One region of the Rhodococcus artemisiae genome, then DNA from elsewhere that is predicted to be linked to it. Evidence: riboswitches for the same ligand, from Rfam matches in the RefSeq annotation. Region 1 holds a riboswitch; the other holds the start of a gene.

Region 1 (5,972 bases):
ACGCTCGCCGACGACGAACGAGCGGTCCTCGAGTTGTTCGGGGTGACGCCGAACGCTCGTCGACGCGGCCCCAGGCCGGGGGTAACTGCTGTGCCAGAACATCATTCGGATGAAGGACGCTGATACCAGTAGATCGGCGGCGCATTCGATGCGCGACACCGGCCAACCTCAGTTGTCGCCCCTGGGAAGCGGTGTGAACGCGTTGGCGGCGGCTACGGCGGCGTCAACGTCGAGATTTCTGGCCCCGAGCACCGAGTCGGCTGTGCTGCGATCGAGGGTGTGACCTCGGGAGAGCAGGGAGGCGACGGTGTGAGAGGTAGCGCGGTCGTGGGGATTCCAAGAATTCAGCAGGTCGACGATGTGCCGGCTGCAGGTGGCGTCACTCGAAAAGGGGAGGCCGAGTGCGTCGAACCCGTCGGGTTCGGTGTAGTCGGCTCGACTCCACCGGGAACCGTCGAAGCCGTAGACGAAGCCGATCCACTCACCGGTTCGACGCTGGCGTTCGATGTAGCGGGCCGCAGCATGTCTCCACCACGGCGGAACACCAGCGAACAGATCTGTTTCGCTGCGGTCGAAATAGTCGGCCGCGGCATCGAAGTAGGCTTCGGAGTATTCGTGGTCGTAACCGATCAAGACAGCTTCCGACCTGCTGTGCCAACGTAGATCTGCCCAGTTCCCGCCACCGTCGTCGAAATGCCAAGTCGCTCCACGCGCATAGCATCCTTCGGCCCATCGGCTTCCTCGAGCGGCCGATACGGCTGCGTAAGAAGCCCAGCGAGGACGCATCTCCTCCGGGGAGGGAATCGCGAGAGTATGCACGAGTCGTGATGGTACCGCCGCCGTCGTCGCCCCGGCCGAGCAGTCCGAGCGCGTCACGTCATCGGTGTGGTCGGACGACTCCGTAGACGACGTAATCGTCGAACAGTTGCCAGACGGTCCCCGACTCGGCGAACCCGGCCTGTCTCAACGCGGCAAGCTGGAATTGCACCGTGGTCGGGGGAGTGCCGTCCCGATTTGCGAATCGGCGCGTTCGTTCGTCATGCAGGTACCCGATGCGGGGGTGTGACCGCAGCAGGTCCCACCATTGATCCCACTCGTCCGCGCCCGCAGCGAAACCGAGGCGCTGGGTCGACCGATCGTGCTGTGCCGACCACTCCGTGATGTGCTGATCGATGCCGTCGAAGCGGAAGTGGTCACCGTTGAGAAACAGGCCACCCGGTCCGAGCATCGATTTGATCTGGGCGTACAGGCTCACCACCTGCTCGGGCTGCAGCCAGTGCAACGCGGTGGTCGAGACAAACGCCCGAGGTGAGGTATCGAGCTGTTCGGCCACCCGATTCGACCACTGTGGATCGGTGAGGTCGGCGTCGACGTAACGCACGCGATGTCCGTAGTCGTCGAGGTACTCGCGGGCGAGTTCGAGCAGCATCGGATCGTAGTCGACCGCGACGACACGCGATTGTGGGAACCGGTCCAAGATCCGCGCGGTCAACGAGCCCGGACCACAGGCGAGGTCGACTGCGGTGAACTCGCCTCCTGTCGCGAGCTCGAGCGTGTCGAGAATCGCCGTGAACCGCCCCTCCCGGTCGGCGATATAGGCGGCCTGCTGGCTGTCCCAGCGCTCGACCAATTCATCGGGTGTCATTGCGCCACACCCAGTTCGCGAAGGTCTGTGGCGAGCTGCTCGATTCCTCCGATGTTGCGGATCGACGGGTCCATGGTGGTGCCTTCGAGGATGATGTAGCGCTTGTTCTGCACCGCGGTCAGACGACTGGCCACCGGATCCGCTTCGAGGAACCTGATCTTCTCCTCGGCGCTGTCGCCGTCACTGCCACGGGTGAGGTCGGCCAAGACGAGGACGGTGGGGTCACGATCCAGGATGCTCTCCCATCCCACCTCGGGCCACAATTGTCGACTGTCGCCGAACGCGTTCTGCGCCCCGACCTCGCGCGTCATGATTCCCGGAGCACCGCAGCAGCCGGCAATGTACGGACTGGCAGTTCCCGCATACCACCATGCGAGTGTCACCTCGGAGGCGTCGATACTTCCAGCAGCCGTCGTTGCCCGGCCACGCAGATCGCCGACCAGGTCATCGCCGCGTTCGCGGACATCGAACAGCGTGGATACGTCCACGATCTCGGAGTACAGATCGTCGAGAGTGAGCTCGGAATCCTGCACGGCGTCCTGCCCGGTGCATTCGCTCGGAGACTGATACGTCGAGATTCCCATTTCAGTGAACCGGTCGCGATCCGCGATTCCCTCATCGGTGAATGTGTAGTCGAAAGTGGTGTAGACGAAATCCGGCTCACGATCCAGCACCGATTCGAACGAGGGGAATTCCGTGTCGAACGCGTACACCTCGGAGGCCGCAGGTTCGAGCTCCGGCAGAAGCCGGTCGTCACCGAGTGCGACCCCGGATAGCCGATCTGCCAGCCCGAGACTGAGCAGCAACTCGACGGCGGGCTGGTTGACGGCCACTGCCCGCTCGATGGGACCGCTGGGTGAAACCGTGATCCCGCAGTTGATCACACCGCGAGCGTCTACGGTATCGTCCGGGTCGTCGCTATCGGTAGAAGTGCCACACCCGGCCGCGCCCAACACCATCACGGTCGCCGCGGCGACCACAGACTTCCGAATTCTTCGGTGCATTACCCATCGAGCTTCCCGTAGCCACTGCACGCGAGCGGACCACACGTCATTACCGGGCACGGCGAGCCGCCACCGGTCCAGCAGGGTATCGGGCTCGGGGTTGTTCGCCCCTCACCGTTGCGCGTCAGCTCCGGATTCCCACCGGATTCCACCTGACCCCATTGTCGGGGCTACCTGGCGTGACGAATCTAGCAAAGAAGGCCATACATCCCAATTGGACCCGTCTGCCGGTCCGATTCGTTCACCGACAGCGAATTCTCCGACGGCGGCTCCACGGGCTTCCGACGCCGCATGTCGCCCGGTACGAGTGTTCACCATCTGGGCAGGGGGTCGGGGATCTGGGTCCAGTTGTCGGGCCCGAGGAGGAATTCGTCGTCGTCGAGTGTGCACTCGTCCAACATCGTGATCGTGCGGGGGATGTCGAGATCGATGCCGAAGAACGCGATGTCCTGACCGAACGTCAGCGGTTCGGGGGAGTGGTCTTCGGTGCGGAGCCGGCCGAGTCCGATCTCTGTTCCACAGTGGTCCCACAGGATCGTCGTGTGTGGCCGGGATGCCAGCCGGCAGAAACCGGCCGAGCGGATCACCCGGCCGCCGGAATCGCAGTCGAACCCGCCACCGAGAATCGCGGCGAGTCGGTCGGGGTGGAATGGCCGGAAGTTCTGATACCGGAACGCCTGCACGCGGTCGTGCGCGACCCGCGGGGAAAATGCGTCGCCCAGCAGGTGGATCCAGCCGGGCCGGTTCAACGTCACCGCTGCGATATCGGTGGGGTGGCCAAGTGGGCCGAGTGGCGCTTGCGGACCGAGAAGGACAAGTGTGGCTGTGGGATTGAGGTGTCCGAGCAGAGCCACGAGTGGATGCAGGTCGGTGGGCTCCATCGAGCCCCATCCGGTCAGCACGAGCGTCGACGCGTGTTCGATGTGTGCCGCCAGCGTCACGGGTGACTCGGGTGCGCCGAGATGTGGCCGTCCGAGCAGGGTTCGGGCGGTGCTGTCGGCGTCGAGGGTGGTGATGACAGATGCCAGATCGGCTCGCATTTCCGAGTGGCGTCGCGCGGACTCGAATTCGGAGACGATGCGCTGCGCGTCGGTGTCGGGGCTGCACCGGACGAGGAGGTCGGGCGTGGCGGAGTTCGGCAGCGCCGGGCCCGCGGACAGGAGTGCGCTGCAGTCGATCATTCGGTTCGTGGCTGTACCGAGGGCTCGCTGGAATGCGTCGGTGGCGGCGTGCTGGGTGAAGAACAGGTGGACCTTCACGGGTTCGGTGGTGTTCATGGTTTCCGTCCTGTGCTGTGCACGTGTGAGATGCGTTAGTATAACGATAACCGTTGTCATTAGGAGGGTGTATGAAGGTCCGTTCGTCGCTGAAGTCGTTGAAGAACCAGCCGGGATCGCAGGTTGTCCGCCGCCGCGGGCGGGTCTACGTGATCAACAAGCAGAACCCGCGCTTCAAGGCGCGGCAGGGATAGCGGGCACAGTCGAATGCAGGTAAGTACGCCCACAAACCCGCCATGCATCGGTCCGGTGAGCCTGCCCGGCGGCAAGCAGAAAGGCCCCCACGCTTCGTCGGCGGTGTAAGCCGCTGCAGATCCTGCCATCGGAAACGGCTCATCAAGGGTTGCCTGCCGGGACACGGAACACAACCGGATTCCATTGCGCTGCTGCGGAGTGCGTTTCCGTTCTCATGCTCCGTCCGCGTTGGAGCGACCTCGTCATCGTCCTTGAACTGGGTTGGGTTCTTCGTCGCATCGACCAGTCGGACTTTTTCGTACGCTGAGCCCATTGTCGCCAGGGGCTTCCGTGCTCCCGGTTGAATCAGGTCCCGTTGGCTTGTTGTTCCACGCCGACTTCCCGCGGTGAGCCCGCGCTTCCGCACATTTCCCGGATCCACAGTAGGACACCACATGCGGGAAAGAATCCACCGAGTACGCACACCGCCCGCCACCCGCCGGTGAAGTAGGCGACGGTGGACAACACGCTCCCGAGTGACCCGGCAAGAAAGTAACAGGTCATGTACGCGGTGTTCAGGCGGCTTCGTGCGTCCGGGCGCAACGGGTAGATCAAGCTCTGGTTACTGATGTGGGTTCCCTGGATCCCGAGATCGAGCAGGGCGACACCGACGGCCAGTGCGATGACATGGTGTTCTCCGACGCCGAGCAGGAAGAAACTCGTAGCAGTGACGGCGACGAACACTCCGGTTTGTTGGCGGGAGTATCCGCGGTCAGCCAGAGATCCCGCCACACGGGCAGCCAGTGCGCCGGCGACACCGAAGAGGGTGAATACTCCGATTTGTGCCTGGGACCATTCGTAATTCGGGCCGGCGAGTAGGAATCCGACGGTGGTCCAGAATACCCCGAAGGACGCATATGTCAGTGCGCCGTAGGCGATTCGCTGTCGCAGTACCGGTTCGGTGGTCACCAGTCGTACCACCGAGGCCAGCAGCGCCCGGTAACCGGAGTCGGTGGTGGGAGCCGATACCGGGAGCGTATGGATCAAGCACATGGTGATCAGCATCAGAACGGCTGCGCACACGAACACCGCTCGCCAGCCGGCGATCTCGGCGATCAACCCGGCAATCACCCTGGACAGGAGGATGCCGAGCAGCAGACCGGTCATCACGTTGCCTATGACCCGCCCGCGTTCGTCGTCGTGAGCAAGCGTAGCTGCGAAGGGTACCAGGATCTGGCCCACGACCGAACCGGTGCTGACCAGGATCGCGGAGGCGGCAAGGGTCTGCCAGGTCGGGGACCAGGCCATCATCAGCAGCGCCGCGGCGGTGGCCGCCAGCATCCAGCGCAGGAGTCGACGCCGCTCGACCATGTCTCCTACCGGTACCAACAATGCCAGTCCGAGGGCGTAGCCGACCTGCCCCGCGGTGACGACGAGGCCCACTTCGGACGTCGAGGCGTCGAAGCTCTCGGCGATCGAGCCGACGAGCGGTTGGGCGTAATAACTGTTGGCTACCACCAGGCCGGAAGCGAGCGCCATCACAGCGACGAGACGTCGATCCAATCGGGGGAACGTGGTGGGGGTGCGGGCCATGCTGTCGATCGTGGAGTCATCTCGACTATCTGTCCAACAGGATATTTTCATCGGATTGAGAAGTAGAATCGGTTAATGGAGCTTCGTCAGATTCGACATTTCGTGGCGGTGGCCGAGCACGCTCATTTCACCCGCGCCGCCGAGTCGATGCACCTGTCCCAATCGGCCCTCAGCTCCTCTGTTCGGGCGCTCGAAGGTGAGCTCGGCTCGGCTTTGTTCGAGCGCACGACTCGATCCGTGCTTCTCACTGCGGCCGGCAAAGTGTTCTACCCCTATGCG
Region 2 (5,972 bases), on a different contig from region 1:
TCAACCCGCGCTGGATATCTGCGATGCGCCGACACGGCTACAAGGGCGCGTTCGAACTCGCCGCGACCGTCGACTATCTGTTCGGGTACGACGCCACCGCCGGTGTTGTCGAGGACTGGATGTACGAGTCGCTTGCGCAGAACTACGCACTCGACTCCGAGAACCAGGAGTTCCTGCGCGAGGCCAACCCGTGGGCGCTGCGTGGCATCGTCGAACGTCTCACCGAAGCAGCCGATCGTGGATTGTGGGCGGATCCCGATCCGGAGACCCTGAAGGCGCTGCAACAGGCCTACCTCGACGTCGAAGGTGACCTCGAGGATCGCGGATGAGGTTGCGGCTGATCGGGATCGGGCCGGGTGGTCCGGACGACCTCACAGTCGCGGCGGTCAAGGCGCTCGAGAGCGTCGACGTGTTCCTCGTCGCCGACAAGCAGCGCGGTGTGGACGATCTCGTGTCGGTGCGCGAACAGATTCTCGGTCGCCACACCACCGGACGGTATCGCACCATCGTGGTGCCCGACCCGCCGCGCGACCGCGCACCCGAGCAGTACGGGACGGAGGTGCGCGACTGGCACGCGGCCCGGGCGCACGCGTACGAGGCGGTGCTGCACGCAGAGGTCCGCGACGACGAGACGGTCGGATTCCTCGTGTGGGGCGATCCGAGCCTGTACGACAGCACCATCCGAGTCGTCGAACGCATCCGCGATCGTGGTGTGCTCGACATCGACTACGACGTCGTTCCCGGCGTGAGCAGCATCCAACTTCTGGCCGCGCGACATCGGCTGGTGTTCAACAGGATCGGCGGACCGATCACGATCACCACCGGTCGGCGCCTCGGCACGGAAGTCGCGTCGGGCGCCGACAATATCGTCGTCATGCTGGACGGGCAGCTCGCCTGCCGCGACCTCGACGGCGACTGGGACATCTGGTGGGGAGCGAATCTGGGGACGAGCGACGAGGAGGCCGTCGCGGGACGCTTGAGTGAGGTGCTCGACGCCATCGACTCTGCGCGGGCTCGGGCCAAGGCCGCACGCGGCTGGGTGATGGACACCTATCTGCTGCGCCGGGCAGAATGAGCTGCGCAGCAGCCGGGCAGAATCAGTCGCGCACAATGATCGGGGTCAGTGAGACCGGATCAGCGTGGGTCGCGGCCGTGTGTCGGTGGGGGACCTGCTGAGTACGATCGGTAGCCACTGCGAGGTCATCGCGATCATGACGAGCCAGTTCAGGATCATGCCGATGCCCGGTGCATGTGGTCCGTCGGCGATCATCCCCGCCTGCGACCAGTAGCCCAACAGCCCGAACAACGACGCGAGCCCGGAGCCGAGCATCGCCGCCGACGCGAGCCGCCAGCGGCGCAGGCACAGCGCGGCAGAAGAGACCAGCACACCGAACACCACGGTCAACGTCATGAAGACCCGCATCAGCATCGAGACCGCGGCACTGTCGCCGTACCAGCCCGCGAGAACTGTCCACGACCAGGCCGACGACGTCTGCGGAAGAACAAGCCCGACGATCAGCAGCGCGATGCACCCGGCGAGCACCCAGCGCCGTCGCCCTGGGTCGAACTCCCCGGCGATCCTCTTCTCGATCCGCGCGAAGTCTCTCCGATACGCCGACAGGTTCTCACTCACGTGCATGCCTCCTCGTTCGACCACACGAGAAGCCATTATGGCCGCCCACACCCGAGTCGGTAGAAGGTGTCGGTTACCAGGGTAAACCCCGGGTGGGTAGAGGCGTCAGTCCTTGTCCGTATCGGTTGCAGGTCCTGATGGTGTCGCGCCGCCCTCATCCGTCCAGTCGGAGGAGCCGTCCTCCGTCGACTGCGCGGGGTCGGATACCACGTCGGGCGCTGTACCGTCCTTGTCGCGCGCGGTGCCGGCCGTTTCCGGATCCTTGTGTGCGCTCACGCCGGTGTCCTTCCGTCGAGGTGTGCCTGCCTCGCATACCCCGAAGCTGCCGTCTCCAACCGTGTGTGCCGCCGCGGTCGACCGGGTACGGAGAAGGCACACGCGATGTCCGGGAGGATCCGATGTCAGATCAGTACCGCATGCAGCACCCCGGGAAGCAGTACCGGACGCCACCGCTCGCCGAACAGGAAGAGATCCCGTATCCGGGGCGCACCTCCGAGATGGTGTCGGAGCCGGACCACGGAGAGCGAACGTATAAGGGCGGCGACCGCCTCGACGGCAGACGCGCCCTCGTCACCGGCGCGGATTCGGGCATCGGCCGTGCCGTCGCCGTGGCGTTTGCACGCGAAGGCGCCGACGTCGTCGTGAGTTTTCTCGACGAGGATGATGATGCGCGCCGCACGACGGAGTTGGTCGAGGAAGCGGGGAGCAGAGCAGTGACGGCACCGGGGGACATCCGGTCCGAGGAGTTCTGCCGCGAACTGGTCGGCACCACCGTGTCCGAACTGGGTGGGATCGACATCCTCGTCAACAACGCCGCCTACCAGCACATGGAACCTGGCGGTATCGCAGACATGACCACCGGCCAGTTCGATCGCGTGATGAAGACCAACCTGTATGCGCTGTTCTGGCTCTGCAAGTACGCGGTGGCGGAGATGCGTCCGGGTTCGGCGATCGTGAACACCACGTCGATCCAGGCCACCACACCGTCACCCGGACTGCTCGACTACGCGACCAGTAAGGCCGGGATCGTGAACTTCACCAAGGGCCTGGCCGCGGATGTCGCACCCAGGGGGATTCGCGTCAATGCGGTTGCACCGGGACCGATCTGGACGCCGCTGATCCCGGCGACGATGACCCGCGGCGCCTACGAGCAGTTCGGCGCCGATGTTCCGCTCGGTCGTCCGGGACAACCTGCCGAGCTTGCTCCCGCGTACGTCTTCCTCGCGTCGCAGGAGGCGAGCTACATCACCGGTGCTGTCGTCGCGGTGACCGGTGGCGTGCCGTTCACCTGACTGCGCCTCGCGGTGCGCATGCTCGGGTCTTGTACTGTTCGACGCGACGTAGGGAACGCCGGTGCGAATCCGGGGCTGTCCCCGCAACTGTCACCGAGGAGCGATCTCCCACATCGTGGTCACGGCCCGCACGGGTTGGAAGGCCGGGAGAAAGCGTCGATCCGGGAGCCAGGACACCTGCGCCGACCGAGGCAGTACCACGAGGATGGATATGAACAATTCGATTTTCGCCGCCCGTAAAGGGCGGCGCACAATGCTGTGCACCGGTATTGCTCTGGTGGCAGCGGTCGTGACCGTAGCCGGCTGCTCGTCGAGCGCCACAGACCCGGACGCCACCGATCACCAGGACACGAGCGCCGCGTCGGGGTCGACGAACTACCCGCTGAGCATCCAGAATTGTGGCCGCGAGGTCACCGTCGACGCGCCACCGCAGCGGGCCGTGTCGCTCAACCAGGGGTCGACGGAAATCCTGCTGTCGCTCGGCCTGGCCGACCGCATGGTCGGCACCGCGACCTGGACCGACCCGGTGCGCGAGAACCTCGGCGCCGAGAACGAGAAGGTGCCGCGCCTCGCCGACAACAATCCTTCCTTCGAAGTCGTGCTCGACACCGAACCCGACTTCGTGTCGGCTTCCTTCGGGGGCACCCTCGGCGAGGGCGGCGTCGCGACATCGGAGCAGTTCGAGCAGCTCGGAGTCCCGTCGTACCTGTCGCCCACCGATTGCGACGGTAAGGACGACAACAGCGTCAACTCCGACGGCAACCGGACCGAGCCGCTGACGATGGATGCGGTGTACAAGGAGATCCGCGAACTAGCAGCGATCTTCGATGTCACCGAGCGCGGTGACGAGTTCGTCGCCGAGCTTCGGCAGCGGTACGAGACCGCCGCGGGTGATGTCGACGGCGCCGGGGTGTCTCTTGCATACTGGTTCGCCGACACCGCCACCCCGTATGTCGCGGGGTGCTGCGGTTCGTCGGGCATCATCACCAACTCCGTCGGCGCGAAGAACGTCTTCGACGACACCACGAACGAGTGGCCGCAGGTGAGCTGGGAGTCGATCCTCGATCGTGATCCCACGGCACTCGTACTCGGCGACCTGAGTCGGCGCAGCATCGCGGGCGACGCACTGGACAGCAAGATCGAATTTCTCGAATCGAATCCGGTCACCCGGCGTCTGACGGCTGTGCAGAACAAACGGTACATCGTCGTCAATGGTGCCGACATGAACCCGTCGATCCGCACGGTCGACGGAATCGAGAAGGTGGCCGGCGCTCTGCGCGAGTGGAATCTCGCGGGCTGATGGTGTCGGCGACGAAGTACCGGTCGCCTGCCGAAGGTGCCCCTGTCGCAGCGGTCGTCGTCGTGGTCGGGCTGGTGGTACTGGCGTTCTCGATCGCAGTGACCGTCACGATCGGCCCGGCCGAACTCTCGGTGCCGGACGTCTACGCTGTCATCTTCGACCGGTTGGGGTTGGCAGACAGTTCGGTCAGCGCGATCCGTGAGGGGATCGTCTGGGAGCTGAGGCTGCCACGGACCCTGCTGGCCGCGGTGTGCGGCGCGGGTCTCGCGGTGTGCGGTGTGATCATGCAGTCGCTGCTGCGTAATCCGCTGGCGGATCCGTTCGTGCTGGGGATCTCGTCGGGTGCGTCGACCGGTGCCGTGATGATCGCGGTGCTGGGCATCGGTGGTGGCGCCGTGTCGTTGTCGGGCGGTGCCTTCCTGGGCGCACTCGTGTCGTTCGCGCTGGTCCTGTTGCTCGCCACCGGCGCGGGCGGAGGTACTTCGCGCGTGGTGCTCGCGGGTGTGGCGGGGACTCAGCTGTTCTCGGCGTTGACGTCGTTCATCGTCATCTCGTCTGCCGATGCGGAGCGGACCCGCGGGGTGCTGTTCTGGTTGCTGGGGTCGCTGTCCGGGGCCACCTGGAGTGATGTGGCGCTCTGCGGCGCGGTGTGTGCGCTGGGCATCGTCGTGTGTCTGGTCAAGGCGTCCTCTCTGGACGCATTCACGTTCGGTTCGTCGACCGCGGCGACACTCGGCATCTCGGTGGCACGTACCCGGCTGATGTTTCTGTTGGTGACCGCTCTTATCACCGCCGTGCTGGTGAGTGCCGCGGGCGCGATCGGATTCGTGGGTCTCGTCCTGCCGCACGCGGCACGATTCCTGGTGGGCCCCCGGCACAGTCATCTCGTGCCCGTCACCGCTGTGGTGGGTGCAGTCTTCATGGTGTGGGTGGATGCGGTGGCCCGCACCGTGTTCGCACCGCAGGAGGTGCCGGTGGGTGTGGTGACCGCTCTGATCGGCGTGCCCGCCTTCGCGCTGATCCTGTTCCGTACGAGGAGTACGCCGTGACATTCCGTACGAGGAGTACGCCGTGACACTGTCCGCAAAGTCGCTGCGGTGGAGCCGCGGTGGGAATCTTGTCGTCGACGACGTGACGATCGAACCCGTGCAGGGGGAGACGATCGGGCTGTTGGGGCCGAACGGGTCGGGTAAATCATCCCTGCTGCGCGTGCTCGCCGGCATCGATCACCCCGATGGTGGGACGGTGGCTCTCGATGGAAGGGACATCGGGAGTCTCGGGCGCCGCGCTCTGGCACGCCGGGTCGCGATGGTCGGGCAGCACGCGCACACCGAGGTCGACATCCGTGTGCGGGATGTGGTGCGACTCGGCAGGATTCCGCACGCCGATGTGTTCGGGCGCGACGACGGCGGCGCGGACGCCATCGACCGTGCCCTTGCCGTGACGGGGATGGCCGAGTTCGCCGACCGGTTGTGGCGTTCGATGTCGGGTGGTGAACGTCAGCGTGCGCAGATCGCCCGGGCCCTAGCTCAGGAACCGGAAGAACTGCTGCTGGACGAGCCGACGAACCACCTCGACATCCAGCACCAGCTCGACATTCTCGAACGAATTGTGTCACTTCCTGTCACGAGTTACGTGGCGTTGCACGACCTCAATCTTGCGGCGATGTTCTGCGATCGGGTGGTGGTGCTCTCGAAGGGGCGCATCGTCGCGCACGGGACACCGACCGAGGCGTTGACGGCCGAGC

The links. Region 1 has a riboswitch for cobalamin ahead of Q7514_RS00675 (ABC transporter substrate-binding protein). Riboswitches for the same ligand answer to the same signal wherever they lie in the genome.
Region 2: linked by a shared signal. The riboswitch ahead of Q7514_RS26075 (ABC transporter substrate-binding protein) and the one ahead of Q7514_RS00675 (ABC transporter substrate-binding protein) in region 1 are both predicted to bind cobalamin.

What each region holds. Positions count from the first base shown of each region.
Region 1 is NZ_JAUTXY010000001.1:129,351-135,322, reverse strand. Features, by position in the region: gene Q7514_RS00690 (helicase associated domain-containing protein) at 1-123, shown strand, start outside; gene Q7514_RS00685 (hypothetical protein) at 169-633, opposite strand; gene Q7514_RS00680 (class I SAM-dependent methyltransferase) at 878-1,645, opposite strand; gene Q7514_RS00675 (ABC transporter substrate-binding protein) at 1,642-2,478, opposite strand; cobalamin riboswitch at 2,713-2,842, opposite strand; gene Q7514_RS00670 (GTP-binding protein) at 2,961-3,926, opposite strand; gene ykgO (type B 50S ribosomal protein L36) at 3,998-4,120, shown strand; gene Q7514_RS00660 (MFS transporter) at 4,467-5,693, opposite strand; gene Q7514_RS00655 (LysR family transcriptional regulator) at 5,769-5,972, shown strand, end outside.
Region 2 is NZ_JAUTXY010000015.1:148,430-154,401, reverse strand. Features, by position in the region: gene cobN (cobaltochelatase subunit CobN) at 1-329, shown strand, start outside; gene cobF (precorrin-6A synthase (deacetylating)) at 326-1,075, shown strand; gene Q7514_RS26090 (Rv2732c family membrane protein) at 1,121-1,639, opposite strand; gene Q7514_RS26085 (hypothetical protein) at 1,739-1,909, opposite strand; gene Q7514_RS26080 (SDR family oxidoreductase) at 2,032-2,925, shown strand; cobalamin riboswitch at 2,950-3,124, shown strand; gene Q7514_RS26075 (ABC transporter substrate-binding protein) at 3,179-4,225, shown strand; gene Q7514_RS26070 (FecCD family ABC transporter permease) at 4,225-5,274, shown strand; gene Q7514_RS26065 (ABC transporter ATP-binding protein) at 5,297-5,972, shown strand, end outside.